4 regions of the Mesorhizobium sp. M0292 genome follow, and region 3 is predicted to be linked to each of the others. Evidence: predicted binding sites of a transcription regulator. Region 3 holds the regulator's gene; each other region holds the start of a gene.
The links. Region 3 encodes PhoB, which activates phosphate uptake and scavenging genes when phosphate is short. Its sites were predicted from a motif close to TGTCATNNANCTGTCAT; they were not measured.

Region 1 (5,212 bases), on a different contig from region 3:
AGTCGGGCGAGGGCGGCTATCGCGGCCTCGGCTGGGAGGAGCAGCGCGTCGCCGTGCTGCAGCAGATCGACGCGACGCCGTTCTTCCAGTCCATCCGCGGCGGCCTCGTCGTCAGCCTCTACAACCAGCAGGAGGTGTGGCCGATCTTCGGCTACGAGGGCGAATCCTACTCCAAGGGCGGCTACATCGCGCGCGGTTTCGACGACATAGAGTGGCTCTGAGCCCTTCCGTCGTTCTGAAACCCGGCAAACAGGAATTCATGGGAGGAAACCATGGCAGCTTCATTTGATCTCAACAACGATGGCGTGGTCGTGATCATCGGCTCCGGCGCCGGCGGCGGCACGCTCGGCAACGAACTCGCCCAGAAAGGCGTCGATGTCGTCATCCTCGAGGCCGGCGCGCGCCACGAATACGAGGATTTCATCAATGATGAGTGGGGTTCCTTCAGCCAACTCGCCTGGACGGACAAGCGCACGACGTCCGGCGACTGGCGGGTGTCGAAGGATTTCCCCAATTTGCCGGCCTGGATAGTCAAATCGGTCGGCGGCTCGACCACGCACTGGGCCGGCGCCTCGCTGCGCTTCCAGGAGCATGAGTTCAAGACGCTCTCGACCTACGGCAAGCTGGAAGGCGCCAACCTGCTGGACTGGCCGGTCACATTGGCCGAGATGGAGCCGTACTACGCCAAGGCGGAAGCCAAGATGGGCGTCACCGGCACCAATGGCTGGCCGCGGCTGCCCGGCAACAACAATTTCAAGGTGCTCAAGGCCGGCGCCGACAAGCTCGGCTACAAGGAATGTCATACCGGCAACATGGCAATCAATTCGGTCGAGCGTGATGACCGGAACTCCTGCCAACAGACCGGCTTCTGCTTCCAGGGCTGCAAATGGGGCGCCAAATGGTCGACGCTCTATACCGAGATCCCCAAGGGCGAGGCCTCCGGCCATCTCGAAGTCCGGCCGAATGCCATGGCGATCAAGATCAACCACGACGCCTCAGGCAAGGTGACCGGCGTCGTCTATGCCGACAAGGACGGCAAGCTGCAGGAACAGAAGGCCCGCATTGTCGCCGTCGCCGGCAACTCGATCGAAAGCCCGCGCCTGCTGCTAAACTCCGAGTCAGCGAAGTTTCCGCAAGGGCTTGCCAATTCGTCGGGGCAGGTCGGCAAGAACTACATGCGCCACACCACCGGTTCGGTCTACGCCATCTTCGACCAACCGGTGCATATGTATCGCGGCACCACCATGGCCGGCATTATCCGCGACGAGGCGCGGCACGATCCCTCACGCGGCTTTGTCGGCGGCTATGAATTCGAGACGCTGTCGCTCGGCTTGCCCTTCATGGCCGCCTTCCTCAATCCCGGCGGCTGGGGCCGTTCCTTCACCACCGCGCTCGACCACTATGATCACATGGCTGGCCTGTGGATCGTCGGCGAGGACATGCCGCGCGCGGAAAACCGCGTCACGCTGCACAAGGACGAGAAGGACGCGCACGGCATGCCGATCGCCGACGTGCATTTCGATGATCATCCCAACGACACGGCGATGCGCAACCATGCCTACAAGCAGGCCACAGCGCTTTATGATGCGGTCGGCGCGACGCGCTCCTTCCCGACGCCGCCCTATCCCTCAACCCACAATCTCGGCACCAACCGGATGAGTGAAAAGGCGGAAGACGGCGTCGTCAACAAGCACGGCCAGGCGCACGACATCAAAAACCTGTTCGTGTCGGACGGCAGCCAGTTCACCACCGGTGCGGCTGAAAATCCGACGCTGACGATCGTGTCGCTGGCTATCCGCCAGGCCGAATACATCGCTTCGCAAATGTCGGCCAAGACGATCTGAGCCGTCCTCCCGGATCGCTACGCGGAACGCGCATGGCGCGTTCCGCCCTTTTCCCTAGGACACTATGCGCCGACCGGCTGTCCGTCCTTGCGGCGGATGGCGACGACGGACGGCCGCGGCAATTGGCCATCCCTGAAGTCGGGCCACAGCGTCTGCGCCTTGTCGAGCGTCTCTGCATCTTCCGCAGGGTGCTGCACCGACAGGAACAAAGTCGAGCCGTCCGGCGTGAAGCACGGGCCGGTCGCTTCGGCGCCGTGCGGGCAGGTGAACAGCAGCTTCGGCAGGCCGCGCGCCGCACCTTCGGTGTCGACGCCATAGACGCCGTCCGGCAGGTCGAAATCATTGGCGCCGTCCGTCGCCACCCACAGCCGCCCGGCCGGATCGAAGGTGATGTTGTCGGGGCAGACGAACCAGCCATTGTCCGACGTATCCGGATGGAAGGTGGCGCCGACCTTGGCATCCCTGGGATTGCCGCAGAGCACGAACAGGTCCCAGGCATAGTTTTCGGCCGTGTGGTCGGCGTCCGCGCCGCGGCGGCCGGGCGGGATCAGTTCGACAATATGGCCCCAGAGATTTTCCGGCCGCGTGTTGGCCGGATTGACCTTTGACTGGTCGCGCTTCTTGTTCTTGGTCATCACCGCATAGACGCGGCCGGTCACCGGATTGGTCTCGATGTCCTCGGGCCGGTCCATCGGCGTGGCGCCGAGCGCATCTGCCGCAAACCGCGTCTTCAACAGCACCTCGGCCTGGTCGGCAAAACCGTTCTCGACGGTAAGCTTGCCCTGGCCGTGCACCAACGGCAGCCACGTCATCGAGCCATCGGCATCGAAGCGGGCGACCGACAGCACGCCATCGTCGAGCAGATCGGCGCCGGAGGCCGGATTGGCCTTGTCATAGGCCTTGGCCGAGACGAAGCGGTACATATATTCGAAATAGTCGTCGTCACCCATATAGACGACAACGCGGCCGTCCTTGTTGAGGACCACGGTCGAGGCCTCATGCGACATGCGGCCAAGTGCCGTGCGCTTCACCGGCCTGGACTGAGGATCGTAAGGGTCGATCTCGACCACCCAGTCGAAGCGGTTGGCCTCGTTCGGTTCCTTGTCGAGGTTGAAGCGGTCATGGAAGCGGCCGCGGCCATAGATGTCGGAGCCGTCGAAGCCGTAACGGTCGAGCAGGTCGGCAGTCGGCGCCTTTTTCGGGTCGCCGCCGAAAATGTCGGACACGCCTTCCTCGCAGGTCAGCACCGTACCCCAGGGGGTGAAACCGCCGCTGCAATTATAGCTGGTGCCGAGCACTTTCGTGCCAGTCGGGTCGGCCGAAGTTTTCATCAGCGCATGGCCGGCAACCGGTCCGGAAACGGTCATTTCGGTGTTGGCGGTGATGCGGCGGTTGAGCGGGCTGTCCGCCACGCTTGCCCACTTGCCGTCCTTCAATTGCACCTCGACGATCGAATGGCCCATCGCGGCCATGCCGAGATCGACCTGTTCCCTGGTCATCGTCTTGCCGGCATCGCCCTCGGTCATCCCCGGAAACATCACATTGGGCGAGATGTATTCGTTGTTGACGCAGAGCAGGCCATGATCGGAATTCACCGTGCCCTTGGGCAGCGGCATGAAGGCGATGTAGTCGCAATTGTAGCCGAAGCGCTTTTCCTGTTCCTCCGCCGCGACCTTGTTGCCGTCGAATTCGGCGAGGCCGGCTGCAAGCGGGTCGCCCCAGCGCGCGACGATGGTCGTCTCATAGCCTTCGGCGGCGGCATGGGTCTTGCCGTAGACCCGTTTCAGCTCGGGAAAGCCGAGCGTCGACTGCGCTGTGGCGGCATGCGTTTCGCCGGCAAACAAGGAGCCGACAAAGCTGCCGCCGGCAATCAGCGCGCCGGAGGCGAGGCTGCCTTTCAAAAGAGACCGGCGCGAGACGCGCTCGGCGATGATTTCGCGGATGACGGGGGAGGATGAAGACGGTGCATTGGCCATGGTGTCTGCCTCTCAGGGTGGATGTTACGGCGCACCGTTGCCCTAGTCTGCTTAGGCAACATTCACATGACATAAGAGGAAGGTTTTGCCGCAACTGGGCGCGGCACTACGCATCGCTCAGCCCTTGGTGCAGGTCGAGGCGGTGAAGGCGCCGTCGGGCTGCTTCAGAATGATGTCGAATGACGGGGCGGTCTCGCCGTCCAGTGTTGCCTGTGTCATGGAGACGGAGTTGCCACCGGTGGTATAGCCGCCCAGCGGCCCGAGCCAGGTGATCTCGCCATTGGCGTTCATCTGATAGTTGTAGCCTTGCAGCGCCGTTCCGAACGTCACCGGGCCGGTATAGACATTGCCCTTGATAGTGATGTCGCCGAGGTTGAGGAAGGCGCCGAGCAAATAGACCTCGCAATGATAGGTGCCGTCAGGAAGTTTGCCCTCGCTGAAATCGGCGCGCGCGGCGCCGCTCGTTGCCATCAGCAGCAGGATGCCGGAAATGCGTGAGATGCGAGATGTCATGACGTCTCTCTTTTGAAGGGCGAGCTTGCCCTATTTTTGCGCGGTGCCGCAACATTGTTCGCCCGGAACCCACGGCCGGAGATCAAAAACTAGGCATTTGTCTCAATTGGGCAAAAATTAGGCAAAAGCCGTGTGCGCTGCGCAAATTTGGCTCAATCAATTTTCACTGGCTGCCATTGTTTTGCTCCAGGCTAATATACCAACCGGCTGATAACGCTCGGCTATTCCATTCTTGCGAGCGGCGCCTTTGCGTTTGGCACGGCAGTTGCATTGCATTATCGCGGTGCAATCAAACAGCTGGGAGTCTTCGGTATGAGGGGTAATTTCTCCACAATAACAAAAATGTTTTCGGCCGGCGTGGTCGCCGCCGGCCTGTCGATGTCGTCTCCGGCCAAGGCCGCCGAAGACACGATCAAGGTCGGCATTCTGCATTCGCTATCGGGGACCATGGCGATTTCGGAGACGACGCTGAAAGACGCCATGCTGATGCTCATCGAAGAGCAGAACGCCAAGGGCGGCCTGCTCGGCAAGAAGCTTGAGGCGGTCGTCGTCGATCCGGCATCCAATTGGCCGCTCTTCGCCGAGAAGGCGCGCGAGCTGATCTCCAAGGACAAGGTCGCCGCCGTGTTCGGCTGCTGGACCTCGGTGTCGCGCAAGTCGGTGCTGCCGGTGTTCTCGGAACTGGACAACATCCTGTTCTACCCCGTCCAGTATGAGGGCGAGGAAAGCGAGCGCAACGTGTTCTACACCGGCGCCGCCCCAAACCAGCAGGCGATTCCTGCCGTCGATTATCTCATGAGCGAGGACGGTGGCTCGGTGAAGCGCTGGGTGCTGGAAGGCACCGACTACGTCTATCCCCGCACCACCAACAAAATCCTC
Region 2 (5,212 bases), on a different contig from region 3:
AATGGCGCGGGCATTTTCCGGGGTGTCGGCGAGCGGCTTTTCGGTGAGCAGATGGCAATTATGGGCAAAGGCGGAAAAGGCGACGTCGCGGCGGGCGGCAGGAACCACGACATCGAACACCGCGTCGGGCTTGGTCTGGTCGAGCACCGCGTCGAGGCTGGTGCCGATTACCGCGCCGTCGAGCCCGTATTCGTGCGCCCTCGCCTTCGCCCGTTCGGCGTCGAGATCGACAAGGCCGACAATGGCCAGCCCGTCGATCTGCCTCGCGGCATCGAGCCAGGCCTTGCTCATCGCACCACAGCCGACGAGGACGGCATTCATCATCCGGCATTCCTCCCGTCCGGTCCCTCCAGACCGAATGTCACGGCATTTCCGGCATCACCGTAAACGTTTCTCCGTAAACGTTTACGAGAACACACCCGATGGCCTAGAATGTCAATCGGCTGCCCGCGAAAATCATCCCGAAGCCTTGGCCTGAGCGGCAGCCGGTGCTAGCCAAGGGTCGGGGGAGAGAAGTCCTTGGCGTCCAGCATCCATGACCTTGCGCGTCACCTGAACATTTCGATCGGCACCGTGTCGCGGGCGCTGAACGGCCGCGCCGACGTCAATGCCGACACCCGCCAGCGCGTGCTCGCCGCCGCCAAGCAATTGAACTATTCGCCCAACCAGTCCGGCCGCAGTCTGCGGCAAGGCACCACCCATTCGATCGCCTTCATGCTGCAGCCGCATCCGGGCGACCAGCAATATGGCGAACCCTTCTTCATCCCGTTCCTGATCGGTCTGCAGGGCCGACTGGCCGAGGATGACCTGGATCTGATGGTCGTCATGGGCGAGCCCGGCCAATATCAGCAGGAGAGGCTGCGCCGCGTGGTTGAGACGCGCCGGGCCGACGCGGTCGTGTTGGCCAATACACGGCGGGAAGACGATCGGATCGACTATCTCAGCAAGGCCGGCTTTCCCTTCGCCACGCTTGGCCGAAGTCAATCCGGCGACGACACCTATCCTTCGCTCGATATAGATTTCGAGAGGGCGGGTGATGAAGCCGTCGACCGGCTGGTCGCGCGCGGCCACCGCCGCATTGCCGCCATCCGCCCTTCGCTTGATCTCAACTTCGGCTACCTGTTCCTCGACGGCTACCGCAAGGGGCTGGAGCGGCATGGCATCGAAGTCGACCCCGGCCTGATCGCCGACGGCTTCATCAACGAGGCAGGCGGCTACCAGGTGACGCCGCGCGTGATGCTCTCCAAGGACCGGCCCACAGCCATCATCTTCAACAATGACGCAATGGCGCTCGGCGGCTGCAAGGCACTGGCCGAGATGGGCATCAGGCCCGGCCACGACATCGCGGTGATCGTCATCGTCGACACGCCGCTCTGCCGTTATTTCTCGCCGGCGCTGACCGCCTTCCGTCCGTCGCTGGAGCCCATGGGCCGGCGGCTGGCCGAAATGCTGCTGGCATCGCTTCCGGCCTTTGCCGGCCCGGAAGGCCCGCGCATCATCCGCGAAGTCTGGCCCCTGGAGCTGATCGCGCGCGACAGCGATTGATAGTGCGTCCTTCCCTTCTCCCACAAGGGGAGAAGGGAGAGGCCCGCTCTGTCACGCAAGTATCATGTTCGCGTCCTAGACCGCTTTGCGAGAGGGCGACATCGTCGATGCGATGCGGTGGCCCCTTTGCGCCGCTCAAGGCTTGTCACAAAGAGGATCTCCATGAAAATCTCGCACCGAACCGTCTCGCTCGGCGCCGCGCTGGCGCTGTTTACCGCCCTGACCCCTGCCCTTGCCGACAGCACAGCCACCGTTGGTGGCTTCGTCAACAAGGGCCTGGTCGGCGTCGGCCGCATCCCGGCCGATCAGAAGGACAAGTTCGGCGAGACCTTCGGCTCCGGCTCCGGCATGTCCATCGACGCCGCAAGCTGGACCCGTGGCGCGGACGGCTACAAGGGCTCGCTCTGGTTGCTGCCGGACCGTGGCTACAATGTCGTCGGCACCACCGATTACCGGCCGCGCCTCAACACTATTCGCATCGAGTTCACGCCGGTAGCACTAGGCGCCACGCCCACCTCCGGCCAGGAACAGACAGGCGTCAAGGCGACGCTTGCCGATTCCCTGCTCCTCACCGACGACAAGGGCGCTGACGCCACCGGCCTCGATCCGCTCAACGGCGTGCGCGCGGCCAATGGCGACCTGCCGATCCTGCCCGAGGCCAATGGCAAGCTGGCGCTCGACAATGAGGCGATCGCGCGGCTGCCCGACGGCACCATGTTCATCTCTGACGAATACGGCCCCAACATCTACCGCTTCTCGGCCGACGGCCATCTGTTGTCGGCAACGCAGCCGCCCGCCGCTTTGGTGCCGATGCGCAAGGGCGCGCCGAACTTCGCCTCCGACAATCCGGGCCCCGGTGCAGCCGAACCCGATCCGAAGGATCCCGAAACCGGCCGCCAGAACAATCAAGGCCTCGAAGGCATGGCGCTGACGCCGGACGGCAAGTCGCTGATCACTGTGCTGCAGTCGGCGCCCCGCCAGGATGGCGGCGATTCGCCCGCGACGCGCCAGAACACCCGCGCGCTGGTCTACGACGCCTCCGACCCGGCCCATCTCAAGCTGGTGCATGAATATGCCGTGCCGCTGCCGGTGTTCAAGGACGCCAAGGACAAGACCAAGGTCGCCGCGCAGAGCGAGATCGTGGCGCTGTCCGACAAGACCTTCCTGATGCTGGCGCGCGACAGCGGAAACGGCCAGGGGGTGAAGGGCGATACTTCGCTGCTGCGCCAGATTTTCGTCGTCGACGTCTCTGGCGCCACCGACATTGCCGGCGGCGCCTTCGATGCCGCCGACAAGCCGCTGGCGCCCAAGGGCGTGCTCGACCCCTCGGTGACGCCGGCCAAGCTGACGCCGTTCATCGACATCAACGACAACAAGGAACTCGGCCGTTTCGGCCTGCATGACGGCAAGCCGAACGACAAGAACAATCTCTCGGAGAAGTGGGAAGCAATGTCTGTGGTCAGCCTGCTCGATCCGGCGCTGCCCGACGACTATTTCCTGTTCGTCGGCAACGATAACGACTTTCTCACCCAAGACGGTTTTCAGGTCGGCGCGCCCTACAAGGCCGACGACGGCGCCGATGTCGACACCATGTTCCTGGTCTATCAGGTCACGCTTCCGGGCCTCGCCAACAAGTAGCCGTATACGGAAAGGCGGACGCGCCCGGCGCGTCCGCCTCTAACCGTCTGTCGGCGATCAGCGATGCCGTGAAGGCACCTATTTCAAAATCTCCGCATCCCTTGGCACGCCGGCATCGATCGGCTCGGCGGTCCGGCTCGACACAGCCATGATCTTGCCCGCGGCCGACAGGTTCGGGCGCACATAGACCTGGGCTACGCCGTTGACCCGGCTGTAGAGGTCGATGATGTCCTGGTTCATGAAGCGCACGCAGCCCGACGACGCGTTCTTGCCGATGGAATCCCATTCCGGCGTGCCGTGCAGCCGGTACATCGTGTCCTTGCCGTCGCGGAACAGATAGAGCGCACGCGCGCCGAGCGGGCTCTGCGGTCCCGGCGGCATGCCGTCCTTATATTTCGCCAGTTCCGGCCGGCGCTGGATCATTTCCGGCGGCGGCGTCCACACCGGCCATTTCTTGCGCGCCTGGATCACGGCGCTGCCGGTCCAGCCAAACCCGGCCTTGCCGAGGCTGACGCCATAGCGCATTGCCTTGCCGCCGTCGCGCACCAGATAGAGAAAATGCTCGGATGTATCGACGACGATCGTGCCGGGTTTTTCGCCGGTCGGATCGTCCACGATCTGGCGCACGAACTTCGGATCGAGCTTGGCCACGGGGATTGCCGGCAATGAAAAGCCCTCATCGACGCGCGCCGAATACATGGTGGCGGCATCGCCGAAAGCGGGCTCGGGTGCGGGTGCCGGCGCCGGCGTCGGCGGTACTGCCACATCAGTGGTTGTGCAGGCCGAAAGTGCCATGGCAGCGGCACCCAAAGCGGATGCTCCCAGAAACGCGCGCCTATTCAGGCGCTCGGAAAATAATGGATTGTCGGACATGATCCCCCCGGTTTGCGGCCCCTCGCGGCGATGACCCATAGCCCATTACGCAAGCTTTGAGAACCTGATCGCCTCAGCCGCGTTAAGCTTGATGTTCCGATGCCGCATCGACCTTGTCCGTTAAATCGGCGATCATTGCCGGGCGGACTTTGAGATGAACCTTCGCCGAACAGCCCATGGACGAAAAAATACCACCGCGCCGGCGCACCGGCGATCTCACCAGCGGCCCAATCCCTCGCACGCTGCTGTTGTTCGCGCTTCCGGTGCTCGGTTCCAATGTGCTGCAGTCGCTCAACGGTTCGATCAACGCCGTCTGGGTCGGCCGCTTCCTCGGTGAATCGGCGCTGACGGCGACCTCAAACGCCAATCTGGTGCTGTTCCTGATTCTCGGCACCGTGTTCGGGATCGGCATGGCCGCGACCATCCTGGTGGCGCAATCGGTCGGCGCCCGCGACCTGCCCGAGGCGCGGCGCATCGTCGGCACCAGCGCCAGCTTCTTCTTCCTCGTCTCGGCTATCTTCGCCGTCTGCGGCTGGATCTGGGTCGACGCCATCCTCAACACACTGGGCACCCCGCCCGATGCGCTGCCGCTGGCGCGCTCCTATCTGCGTATCATCTTCGTCGCCGTGCCGATGATGAATCTTCTGTCCTTCGTCATGACGGTGCTGCGCGGTGCGGGTGATTCGCGCACGCCATTCTTCTTCATGGCGCTCGCCGTCGTGCTCGACATCATCCTCAATCCGCTGCTCATTCGCGGCATCGGCCCCTTCCCCGAGCTCGGCATCGCCGGCTCCGCCACCTCGACGCTGATCGGCCAGACAGTGAGCGTGATCGCCATCCTCGTCGTGCTTTATGCCAGAAAGCATCCGCTGCGGCTCGCCGGCGCCAACCTCGCTCTGCTGCGGCCGGATCCGGCGCTGCTCAGGATCGTCGTCTTCAAGGGCGTGCCGATGGGCCTGCAGATGATCGTCATTTCGGCGGCGGCGCTGACCGTCATGGGCATCGTCAACTCCTACGGCTCGCAGGTCGCCGCCGCCTACGGCATCGCAGCGCAGCTGTGGACCTATATCCAGATGCCTGCACTGGCGATCGGAGCCGCAGTCTCGTCGATGGCGGCCCAGAATGTCGGCGCCGGGCGCTGGGACCGCATCGGTCG
Region 3 (5,212 bases):
CGCTTGCCGCCCCAGGCATCCTTACCGGCACCATCATCGGCCTGGCGCGTGCGCTCGGCGAGACAGCACCGCTGCTCTTGATCGGCATGGTCGCTTTCGTCGCCGATTATCCGGCGACGCCTTTCGATCCGGCGACCGCGCTGCCGGTGCAGATCTATATGTGGGCAAACGAGGCTGAGCGCGCTTTTGTCGAGCGCATGTCCGGCGCCATCATCATCCTGCTCGTCTTCCTCATGGCCATGAACATCACCGCGATCGTGCTCCGGCGCCGGTTCGAGCGGCGCTGGTAGAAAAAAGGCAATTTGGTATGAACATCATGACCGAACAGTCCCTTGAGAATGCAGTGGGCGACAAAATGAACGCCAAGTCGAACGAAGTCATCAAGATGCGCGGCGACAAGGTCGGCGTCTTCTACGGCGAGAAGCAGGCGTTGTTCGACGTCAATCTCGACGTCCGACAGAACCAGGTGACGGCGCTGATCGGCCCGTCCGGCTGCGGCAAGTCGACCTTCCTGCGCTGCCTCAACCGCATGAACGACACCATCGATTCGGCGCGGGTGACCGGCAAGATCACGCTCGATGAAGACGACATCTACGACAAGAACATCGATGTCGTCGAACTGCGCGCCCGCGTCGGCATGGTGTTCCAGAAACCCAACCCGTTCCCGAAGTCGATCTACGAGAACGTCGCCTACGGCCCGCGCATCCATGGGCTGGCCAAGCGCAAGTCCGACATGGACCAGATCGTCGAGCAGAGCCTTAAGAAGGCTGCGATCTGGAACGAGGTCAAGGACCGCCTGCAGGAGCCCGGCACCGGCCTGTCCGGCGGCCAGCAGCAGCGCCTGTGCATCGCGCGCGCCATCGCCGTGTCGCCGGAGGTGATCCTGATGGACGAGCCCTGCTCGGCGCTCGATCCGATCGCCACCGCCCGTGTCGAGGAGCTGATCGACGAACTGCGCCAGAACTACACGATCGTCATCGTCACCCACTCGATGCAGCAGGCGGCGCGCGTGTCGCAGCGTACAGCGATGTTCCATCTCGGCTATCTCGTCGAGGAGGGCGCCACCGACAAGATGTTCACCAACCCCGACGACAAGCGCACCCAAGACTACATTACCGGCCGCTTCGGCTGAGCCGTCCGGCGGGGTGAATTTTCAGGCACGAGGACCAAGATCATGGGTGAACATACCGTCGCCTCCTTCGATGAAGAGCTCGGGCAGATCAGCAAGCTGATCCGCGACATGGGCGATCTGGCCGGCTCGATGGTCAGCGGCTCGACCAGGGCGCTGCTCAATTCGGACAATGCGCTGGCACAGCGTGTCGTTTCCGACGACGCCATCATGGATGCGCGCCAGCGCGAACTGGACGACCGCGCCATCACGCTGATCGCCAAGCGCCAGCCGATGGCCAACGATCTGCGCGCCGTGGTCGGCTCGATCCGCATGGCCGGCGACCTCGAGCGCATCGGCGATCTCGCCAAGAACATCGCCAAACGCGTCGGCACCGTGGGCTTGAGCGTCACGCCGCGCGACCTCTCGCACTCCATCGATGCCATGGCGCAACTGGTGCTGATCCAGGTGCAAGGCGTCGTCGAGGAATATGCCGCCACCGATGCGGCAGCGCTTGCAAAACTCAGGAATGACGACGAGCGCATCGACGTCAAATACACGTCCGTGTTTCGTGAGCTCTTGACCTACATGATGGAAGACCCTCGCAACATCACCGCCTGCACGCATCTCTTGTTCTGCGCCAAGAATCTTGAGCGCATCGGCGATCATGTCACCAACATCGCCGAAAATGCGTATTATGTGCTGACCGGCCAGCAATTGCCCGCCAATCGTCCGAAGCAGGACGAGACGGCGATGGCCACGCCGGCCTGATGAGGGTGAACTGCCTATGATCGCGCCACGCATCATGGTCGTGGAGGACGAGGAGCCGCTAGGCGTGCTCCTCCGCTACAACCTCGAATCCGAAGGCTATCAAGTCGAGGTGGTGACACGCGGCGACGAGGCCGAGATCCGCCTGCAGGAAAACGTGCCCGATCTCCTGGTGCTCGACTGGATGGTGCCCGCTGTTTCCGGCATCGAGCTCTGCCGGCGGCTTAGAGTGCGGCCCGAAACCGAGCGGCTGCCGATCATCATGCTGACCGCGCGCGGTGAGGAAAGCGATCGCGTGCGCGGCCTGTCCACCGGCGCCGACGACTATCTGGTCAAGCCATTCTCGACGCCGGAGTTCATGGCGCGCGTGAAGGCGCTGCTGCGCCGGGCCAAGCCGGAAGTGCTGTCCAGCGTGCTCAAGGTCGGCGACATCGTGCTCGACCGCGAGTCGCACCGTGTCTACCGCAAGAAGAGCGAGATCAGGCTCGGACCGACCGAGTTCCGGCTGCTCGAATTCATGATGCGCCATCCCGGCCGCGTGTTCTCGCGCAGCCAACTGCTCGACAATGTCTGGGGCGAGACGATCTATATAGACGAGCGAACCGTCGACGTGCATGTCGGGCGGCTGCGCAAGGCCGTCAACAACGGCCGCATGCCGGATGTCATCCGTACCATTCGCGGCGCCGGCTACGCGATCAGGGAAGACTAGGATCCTGCGCGTCGCGCCGTTGCCGGCCATTCACGCGACATGCTTGCCGGATTTGGGCTGAATACCCGGCGCAAAAATCTCCTGGTCGACGAAGCCGAGCGCGCGCGTGGCACAGCCTTCGCGGATCAGCGGCAGCTCGTTGGGCTCGGTGTCGAAGGAGATCGACTTCGAGTGCTGGCCGCCGGCGGTCTGGGCGATCGCTTCGCGCAATGCCGGTTCGATCAGGTCGAACGCGGCGGCGCTGACGCCGACCATGGCGACGGGGGCCGGGTCGATCAGCGCAAACAGGCTGCCGAGGCCGAAGCCGAGCGCCTCACCGGCCCTGCGATAGGCTTCGCGCTCCGGTCCGTCCGTCTCTCGCGCACGAGCGGCCAGCGCCCGCATATCAGCGTCGCCGATATCGACCGGCTCGGCATCCTCGCCCATCATTTTGGCGCTGCGCCAGATGGCGTAGTTTCCGGCATAGGCTTCCACGCAGCCGCGCCGCCCGCAGCGGCAGAGCGCGCCGCCCGGACGGTGGATCATGTGGCCGAACTCGCCGCCCGAGGAATGGGTGCCGGTGAACAGTTCGCCTTTCAGCACCAGCCCCATGCCGATGCCGTGCGACAAGAGGATCGCGATGAAATTGTCGCGGTAGCGCTCGGGCTGGCGCCATTGCAGGGCCACCGCCATCATATTGCAGTCGTTCTCCATGGTGGCAGGAATGCCGAATTCCGCTTCCAACATGTCGGCGAAGGCAATGTCGGTCAGTGGCGTGATTGGCGACCACAGCATGGCCCGCGCCTGCGAATCGGTGATGCCCTGGATGCCCATGGCAATGCGGGCGATGCTCTGGACATCGAGGTCCGGGTCCGCGAGACGCCGCCCGACGATTGCTACGCATTCGCCGATCAGCTCGTCGCGCGGCATGGTCAGCGTGTCGAGCCGGCGCTGTTCTTCCGCGACCACCTGGCCGGCATAGTCGATGACGGTGACGGAGAGGAAGTTCAGCGACAGCACCACGGTCATGACCGCCGCCGCTTCCGGGTTGAGGCCAAGGCCGACCTGCGGCCGGCCGCGTTTCAGCGAGCCGGTCTCGCCAGGCTTGCCTTCAATCAGGATGCCTTCTTGAATTAGATCAGACGAGATTGCCGATATCGTCGAATGGCTGAGGCCGGTGGTCGCCGCAATCTCGGTCCGCGACGGCTGGCCGGCCCGGCGCACGGCCGAAATCACCATCGCACGGTTGCGACGGCGCAGATCGTCGTGGCGGATCCCAACCGACATTTGTTTTCCTCCCGGCCTCCTCGCGCCTCATGATAGTGAAGGCGTTCGACGGCACCAGCCAAATATTGGCAGACGCCGGCAGCCCTGTCATTGTTTATTGCGGAGCTCGAAAAAATTCGGCAACGCCATCAGAATCCATCAGAATCGATGTTGACAGTGCCTTATCATTGAACCAGTATTTTTTCGAGGCTCGAAAAAATGGAGCCTCTGTGTGCCGGCCCTCGGGCCAGTTTTGTCGCGCCGCGCGCGGCGCAGGGAGGGTTTATCATGAACAGATTTGCAGCCGCCATGCTGGCGGGCGCCGCCATGTCGCTGACGCTGGTCTCGGTCGCGCAGGCGAAGGACAAGGTCATCGGCGTCTCCTGGTCGAACTTCCAGGAAGAGCGCTGGAAGACGGACGAGGCGGCGATGAAGACGGCGATCGAAGCCGCCGGCGACAAGTACATTTCCGCCGACGCGCAGTCCAATCCCGGCAAGCAGCTGACCGACGTCGAAAGCCTGATCTCACAAGGCGCCAACGCGCTGATCGTCCTGGCGCAGGACGCGTCGGCCATCGGCCCGGCGGTGCAGAAGGCGCTGGACGAAGGCATTCCGGTCGTCGGCTATGACCGCCTGATCGAGAACAAGGACGTCTTCTACCTGACCTTCGACAACAAAGAAGTCGGCCGCATGCAGGCCCGCGAAGTGTTCAAGGCGAAGCCCGAGGGCAACTATGTCTTTATCAAGGGCTCTGGCTCGGATCCGAATGCCGATTTCCTGTTCTCGGGCTCGATGGAAGTGCTCAAGGAAGCCATCGACTCGGGCAAGATCAAGAATGTCGGCGAGGCCTATACCGATGGCTGGCTGCCGGCCAATGCCCAGAAGAACATGGAACAGTTCCTGACCGCCAATGACAACAAGGTCGATGCCGTGGTTGCGGCCAATGACGGCACAGCCGGCGGCGTTGTCGCCGCGCTGACGGCGCAGGGCCTTGCCGGAACGGTTCCGGTCTCGGGCCAGGACGGCGACCATGCCGCTCTGAACCGCATCGCGCTCGGCACGCAGACGGTGTCGGTGTGGAAGGACGCGCGCGAACTCGGCAAGAACGCCGCCGAGATCGCCTCGCAGCTTGCCGATGGCAAGAAGACCGGCGACATTGCCGGCGCCAAGGACTTCACCACGCCTGGCGGCAACACCGTCAAGTCGCTGTTCCTGACCCCCGTCGCGATCACCAAGGACAACCTCAACGTCGTCATCGACGCCGGCTGGATCAAGAAGGACGAAGTCTGCACGGGCGTCGCCGCCGGCAGCGTCGCGGCTTGCAACTGATCTCGACGACTTGAAGAAATGAGGCGCCCCGGGGGTGCAGGCGCGGGGGGTTT
Region 4 (5,212 bases), on a different contig from region 3:
GATGTTCCAGACGCCTTTTTCCAGCCGGTCGCCAGGCACATAAGCGCGGAAGATCAGCGGCTGGCCCTTCTCGATCACGATGGGCAGCGCCGTGCGGCCGCCGCGTTCGTTGATCGACGCCATCCACGGCCGCAGGTCCGGCTCGCCGCGAAACGGCCAATAGAGGCTGACCATGCGGCCGGCAATGTCGCCGATGGTCGCGTCGAGCCCTTCGGCGATAGCCCGCGACATCGCCACCCGCGCATCGGCGGAAACCGCCAACCGTGCCGCGATCAGACGCTCGCGCTCGGCCTTGCGCCAACGGCGCACATCGGTCCAGTCGGTCAATGGCGCGCGAAATTCCGGATCGAGTTCGTGCATGAAGCAAGGCGGCGAAGAATATTGCGCCCGCCCTTTGCGATCTTTGTCATCGTCGTTGGCCATGCTTCACTCCCGTGGTTCCAGCCCCTGCAAGGCTATACCCGTCCAGGCTTGCCGACATAGGCATTCGCGACATCCGGCGACGAGTCCTGGGCAGCCTTACGCGCGGCAGTCTAGCGCGCCGCGACATTGTTGCGGTGCACAAAAATCACTAGATAAAGAGAGACAAACAGGGGTGAATGCGATGAGTGAAACCAGCCATCATGTCGTTGTCGTCGGCGCAGGGTTCGGCGGTCTCGAACTCACCCGGGCGCTGGCCGGCGCACCCGTGCGCATCACCATGATCGACAAGCGCAACCATCACCTTTTCCAGCCGCTGCTTTACCAGGTGGCGACCACCTCGCTGGCGACCTCGGAAGTTGCCTGGCCGATCCGTCATCTGCTGCGCAAGCGCGAGGACGTGACGACCCTGCTCGGCAACGTCACCGGCGTCGACCGTCCAGGCAAACGCGTGCTGCTTGAGGACGGCAGTTCTGTTCCCTACGACACGCTGGTGCTCGCCACCGGCGCGCGTCATGCTTATTTCGGCCACGACGAATGGGAGCCTTTCGCGCCCGGGCTGAAGACGCTTGAAGACGCAACCACCATTCGGCGGCGCATCCTGCTCGCCTTCGAGCAGGCCGAGCGCGAGACCGATCCGGCCAAGCGCCAGGCACTGCTGACACTGGTCATCGTCGGCGGCGGCCCGACCGGCGTGGAGCTTGCCGGCACCATTGTCGAACTCGCGCATGAAACGCTGCGCGGCGAATTCCGCAACATCGACACGCGTGAGGCGCGTGTGGTGCTGGTCGAGGCCGGAGACAGGATCCTAGCCAATTTCGCGCCAAAGCTGTCCGACTATGCGCGCAAGGCGCTGGAGCGACGGGGCGTCACGGTCGAGCTTGGCCGCGCCGTCACGCGCCTCGATGCCGAAGGCGTCGTCTTTGGCGATACGCATCTGCCGGCGCGAACCATCCTGTGGGCCGCCGGCGTGGCGGCTTCACCCGCGGGAGAGTGGCTGGGCGCGCCGGTGGACCGGGCGGGCAGGGTAATGGTCGAGCCCGATCTGACCGTGCCGAACAGTCCTGAAATCTTCGTCATCGGCGACACCGCGCATGTCTTGCGGCCGGACGGCAAACCGGTGCCCGGCGTGGCGCCCTCGGCCAAGCAGGAGGGCAAGCATGTCGCCGCGACGATCAGGGCGCGGCTGGCCGGCGATGGCGCGCCGCGGCCTTTCCGCTACAAACATGCCGGCGACCTGGCGACGATCGGCAAGTGGGCAGCCGCGATCGATTTCGGCTCGATCAAGCTCACGGGATGGCTTGCCTGGTGGCTGTGGGGCGTGGCGCATATCTACTTCCTGATCGGTTTCCGCAACCGGCTCTCGGTGTCGCTTAGCTGGCTATGGATCTATTTCACCGGCCAGCGCAGCGCGCGGCTGATCACCCAGGGCGACGATGACAAGGGCTGAGGTTCTCAACCGCGGCCAAGGATATTCATCCAGCCGTCACCTTTTGCTGATCGACTGACTTCCCGATGGACATGGCCGGTTTTCGGCGCGAAGCTTCCGCCCGGGGCTGGGATCTTGTCACGTCGCTGGGAGGGAAAACCAATGCCGCATCTCAATTACCCCGTCTCCCGCCGTAGTTTTCTTGCCGGTACGGCCGCCAGCGGGGCGCTGATCATGCTCCATCCGTTTTCCGCCCGCGCGCAGGCCAATCAGGCGCATCTGAGGATCATGGAGACCACCGACATCCATGTGAATGTGCTGCCTTACGACTACTACGCCGACAAAGCCAACGACACGATGGGCCTGTCACGGACGGCCTCACTGATCGCGGCGGTGCGCAAGGAAGCCACCAATGCGATGCTGATCGACAATGGCGATCTTTTGCAGGGCAATCCGATGGGCGATTACATCGCCTATGAGAAGGGCCTCAAGGAAGGCGATCTGCATCCGATCATGAAGGGCATGAACCTGCTGGGCTATGAATGCTCGACGCTCGGCAATCACGAGTTCAATTACGGCCTGTCGTTCCTCGACAAGGTGCTGGCCGGAGCCAATTTCCCCTTCGTCTGCGCCAATCTGATCCGCGGCACCGAGCTTGCCGCCAAACCGCGCGACGACAAGCTCTACCTCAAGCCCTATGTCATCCTCGACAAGAAGATCAAGGACGGGTCGGGCGCCGAGCAGCCGATCAAGATCGGCATCATCGGCTTTGTGCCGCCGCAGATCATGGTCTGGGACCTGAAGAACCTGGAAGGCAATGTCAGGACGCGCGACATCGTCGAGGCGGCCAGGGCATGGGTGCCGCAGATCAAGGAGGAGGGCGCCGACATCGTCATCGCGCTCTCGCATTCCGGCATCGATATCAAGCAGGGCGACGGCATGGAGAACGCCTCCTTCTTCGTCGCCGGCGTCGAAGGCATCGATGCGGTGTTCACCGGCCATCAGCATCTCGTCTTCCCCGGCAAGAAGGATTTTCAGGCGCTCGAAGGCGTCGACACCGAGAAAGGCACGCTGCAGGGCAAGCCCGCCGTGATGGGCGGTTTCTGGGGCTCGCATATGGGACTGATCGATCTGCTTCTGGAACGGGACGGATCGAAATGGCGCGTAGCCTCGGCCACATCGGAGGCAAGGCCGATCTACCAGCGCGTCGACAAGGCAAACAAGCCGACGGTGGCGGACGACCAGCGCGTCGTCGATGCGCTGAAGGCGGACCATGAGGCGACACTTGCCTATGTCCGCCGACCGGTCGGCAAGACCTCGGCGCCGCTCTATTCCTATTTCGCGCTGGTCGCCGACGATCCGTCGGTGCAGATCGTCAACCAGGCGCAGAGCTGGTACCTCAAGGACATATTGAAGAGCACGCAGTGGAAGGATGTGCCGCTGCTGTCGGCGGCAGCACCCTTCAAGGCCGGCGGGCGCAACGGCGCCGACTACTATACCGACGTGCCGGTGGGCGACATCGCCATCAAGAACGTCGCCGACCTCTATCTCTATCCGAACACGGTGCGCGCCGTCGAAATCACCGGCGCGCAAGTGAAGGAATGGCTGGAAATGTCGGCCGGCATTTTCAGGAAGATCGAGCCGGGCAAGGCCGACCAGGCGCTCATCGACACCGAATTCCCGTCCTACAATTTCGATGTGATCGATGGCGTCAGCTACGGAATAGACCTGTCGCAGCTGCCGAAATACGATGCCAAGGGTGGCGTCGCCAATGCCGGCTCGAACCGCATCGTCGGCCTCAGCTTCGACGGCAAGCCTATTGATCCGGCAGCGAAATTCGTCGTCGCCACCAACAATTACCGCGCCGGCGGTGGCGGCAATTTCCCCGACATCAATGCCTCGAAGATCATCTACGAGGCGCCGGACACCAACCGCGACGTGATCGTGCGCTACGTCGTCAGCGAAGGCACGATCAATCCCTCGGCCGACGACAATTGGTCGTTCACGCCGCTGCCCGGCACCAGCGTCGTGTTCGAGACCGGCCCCAAAGCGAAGGATTTTATATCGGGAGTGAAATCGCTCAAGATCGAGCCGGCCGGCGAGGGCGAATCCGGGTTTGCGAAGTATCGCATCCTGCTTTGAGGCAACGTGCAGCTAACAGGGAAAACGAGCGGGCATACGCCCGCTCAATCACGCTTCGGATCAGGCTTTGTAGACCACTTGGCGCACGTCGATGTAGCTGGCTCTAAAGCCGGCTTCGCAATAGTGGAGATAAAATTCCCAAAGCTTCTTGAAGCGGTCGTCGAAGCCGAGCGGGACGATCTTTTCCCACGACGCCCAGAAGCGGTTGCGCCATTCGGCAAGCGTGCGGGCATAGTCGTCCGGAAAGACGCGCTCGCGCAGATGGGCAAGGCCATGGTCGCTGCCCAGCGTCTTCAGGATCGACGGCGTCGGCAGCATGCCGCCTGGGAAGACATAGCGCTGGATGAAATCCGGCCTCGCCCGATAGGTGTCGTAGGCGGCCTCGTTGATGGTGATGATCTGCAGGCCGGCGGTGCCGCCGGGCCTCAAGCACGCCTTCATCTTGCCGAAAAATACCGGCCAATATTTTTCGCCGACCGCCTCGAACATCTCGATCGAGGCGATGCGGTCGTAAGTGCCCGTTTCGTCTCGGTAATCCTGCAGCTTGATGTCGACCTTGTCAGACAGTCCCGCCTTCTGGATGCGCGCCTTGGCGAAATCGTGCTGTTCGCGGCTGATGGTCAGGCCGGTGACGCGGCAGCCGATCTCGCGCGCGGCAAATTCGGCAAAACCGCCCCAGCCGCAGCCGATCTCGAGCACATGGTCCTTCTTGCCGATGCCGGTATCCTTGGCCAGCGCGCGGTATTTGGCGGCCTGAGCGCTTTCCAGGTCGTTGGCGCCGGTCGCATAGAGCGCCGACGAATAGGTCATGCTGGGATCGAGCCATTGCTTGTAGAAGGCGTTGCCGAGATCGTAATGCGCCGAGATGTTGCGCTTCGAGCCGGTGCGGGTGTTTTCGTTGAACCAGTGGCGGATGCGCTGGACCGTGTTGATGAGCCAGTTGGCGCCGCCGGCAATGCGTTCCCCAACGGCCGAGTTGACGACGAACAGTTCGAGGAAGCTGGTTACATCAGGGCTTTCCCAGTCGCCGTCCATGTAGGATTCGGCAACGCCGATGGTGCCGCCGGAAAAGGCACGGCCGGGCAGGCGCCAGTTCTTCAACACCAGCTCGGCATCCGGCCCGGGTCCGTTGCCGCCGACAAGCACCGCCCGGCCATCCGGCATCCTCACCTTCAGCGAACCGCGCGGCAATTTCATCGCCGCCGACAGCACCATGCGCGC

Region 1: a site for PhoB is predicted at 3,876-3,892, ahead of NKI96_RS02155 (PhoX family protein). Genes of this name have one in related genera too.
Region 2: a site for PhoB is predicted at 1,595-1,611, ahead of NKI96_RS06995 (esterase-like activity of phytase family protein). Genes of this name have one in related genera too.
Region 4: a site for PhoB is predicted at 1,894-1,910, ahead of NKI96_RS15395 (bifunctional 2',3'-cyclic-nucleotide 2'-phosphodiesterase/3'-nucleotidase). Genes of this name have one in related genera too.

What each region holds. Positions count from the first base shown of each region.
Region 1 is NZ_JAMYSB010000001.1:427,136-432,347, forward strand. It holds gene NKI96_RS02145 (twin-arginine translocation pathway signal) at 1-221, shown strand, start outside; gene NKI96_RS02150 (GMC family oxidoreductase) at 273-1,844, shown strand; gene NKI96_RS02155 (PhoX family protein) at 1,907-3,820, opposite strand; gene NKI96_RS02160 (hypothetical protein) at 3,938-4,333, opposite strand; gene urtA (urea ABC transporter substrate-binding protein) at 4,646-5,212, shown strand, end outside.
Region 2 is NZ_JAMYSB010000004.1:7,050-12,261, forward strand. It holds gene NKI96_RS06985 (Gfo/Idh/MocA family protein) at 1-324, opposite strand, end outside; gene NKI96_RS06990 (LacI family DNA-binding transcriptional regulator) at 520-1,545, shown strand; gene NKI96_RS06995 (esterase-like activity of phytase family protein) at 1,708-3,183, shown strand; gene NKI96_RS07000 (L,D-transpeptidase) at 3,262-4,056, opposite strand; gene NKI96_RS07005 (MATE family efflux transporter) at 4,233-5,212, shown strand, end outside.
Region 3 is NZ_JAMYSB010000010.1:97-5,308, reverse strand. It holds gene pstA (phosphate ABC transporter permease PstA) at 1-290, shown strand, start outside; gene pstB (phosphate ABC transporter ATP-binding protein PstB) at 308-1,132, shown strand; gene phoU (phosphate signaling complex protein PhoU) at 1,175-1,879, shown strand; gene phoB (phosphate regulon transcriptional regulator PhoB) at 1,896-2,585, shown strand; gene NKI96_RS16855 (ROK family protein) at 2,616-3,851, opposite strand; gene xylF (D-xylose ABC transporter substrate-binding protein) at 4,119-5,159, shown strand.
Region 4 is NZ_JAMYSB010000008.1:196,802-202,013, reverse strand. It holds gene NKI96_RS15405 (5-formyltetrahydrofolate cyclo-ligase) at 1-423, opposite strand, end outside; gene NKI96_RS15400 (NAD(P)/FAD-dependent oxidoreductase) at 605-1,870, shown strand; gene NKI96_RS15395 (bifunctional 2',3'-cyclic-nucleotide 2'-phosphodiesterase/3'-nucleotidase) at 2,012-3,991, shown strand; gene NKI96_RS15390 (SAM-dependent methyltransferase) at 4,052-5,212, opposite strand, start outside.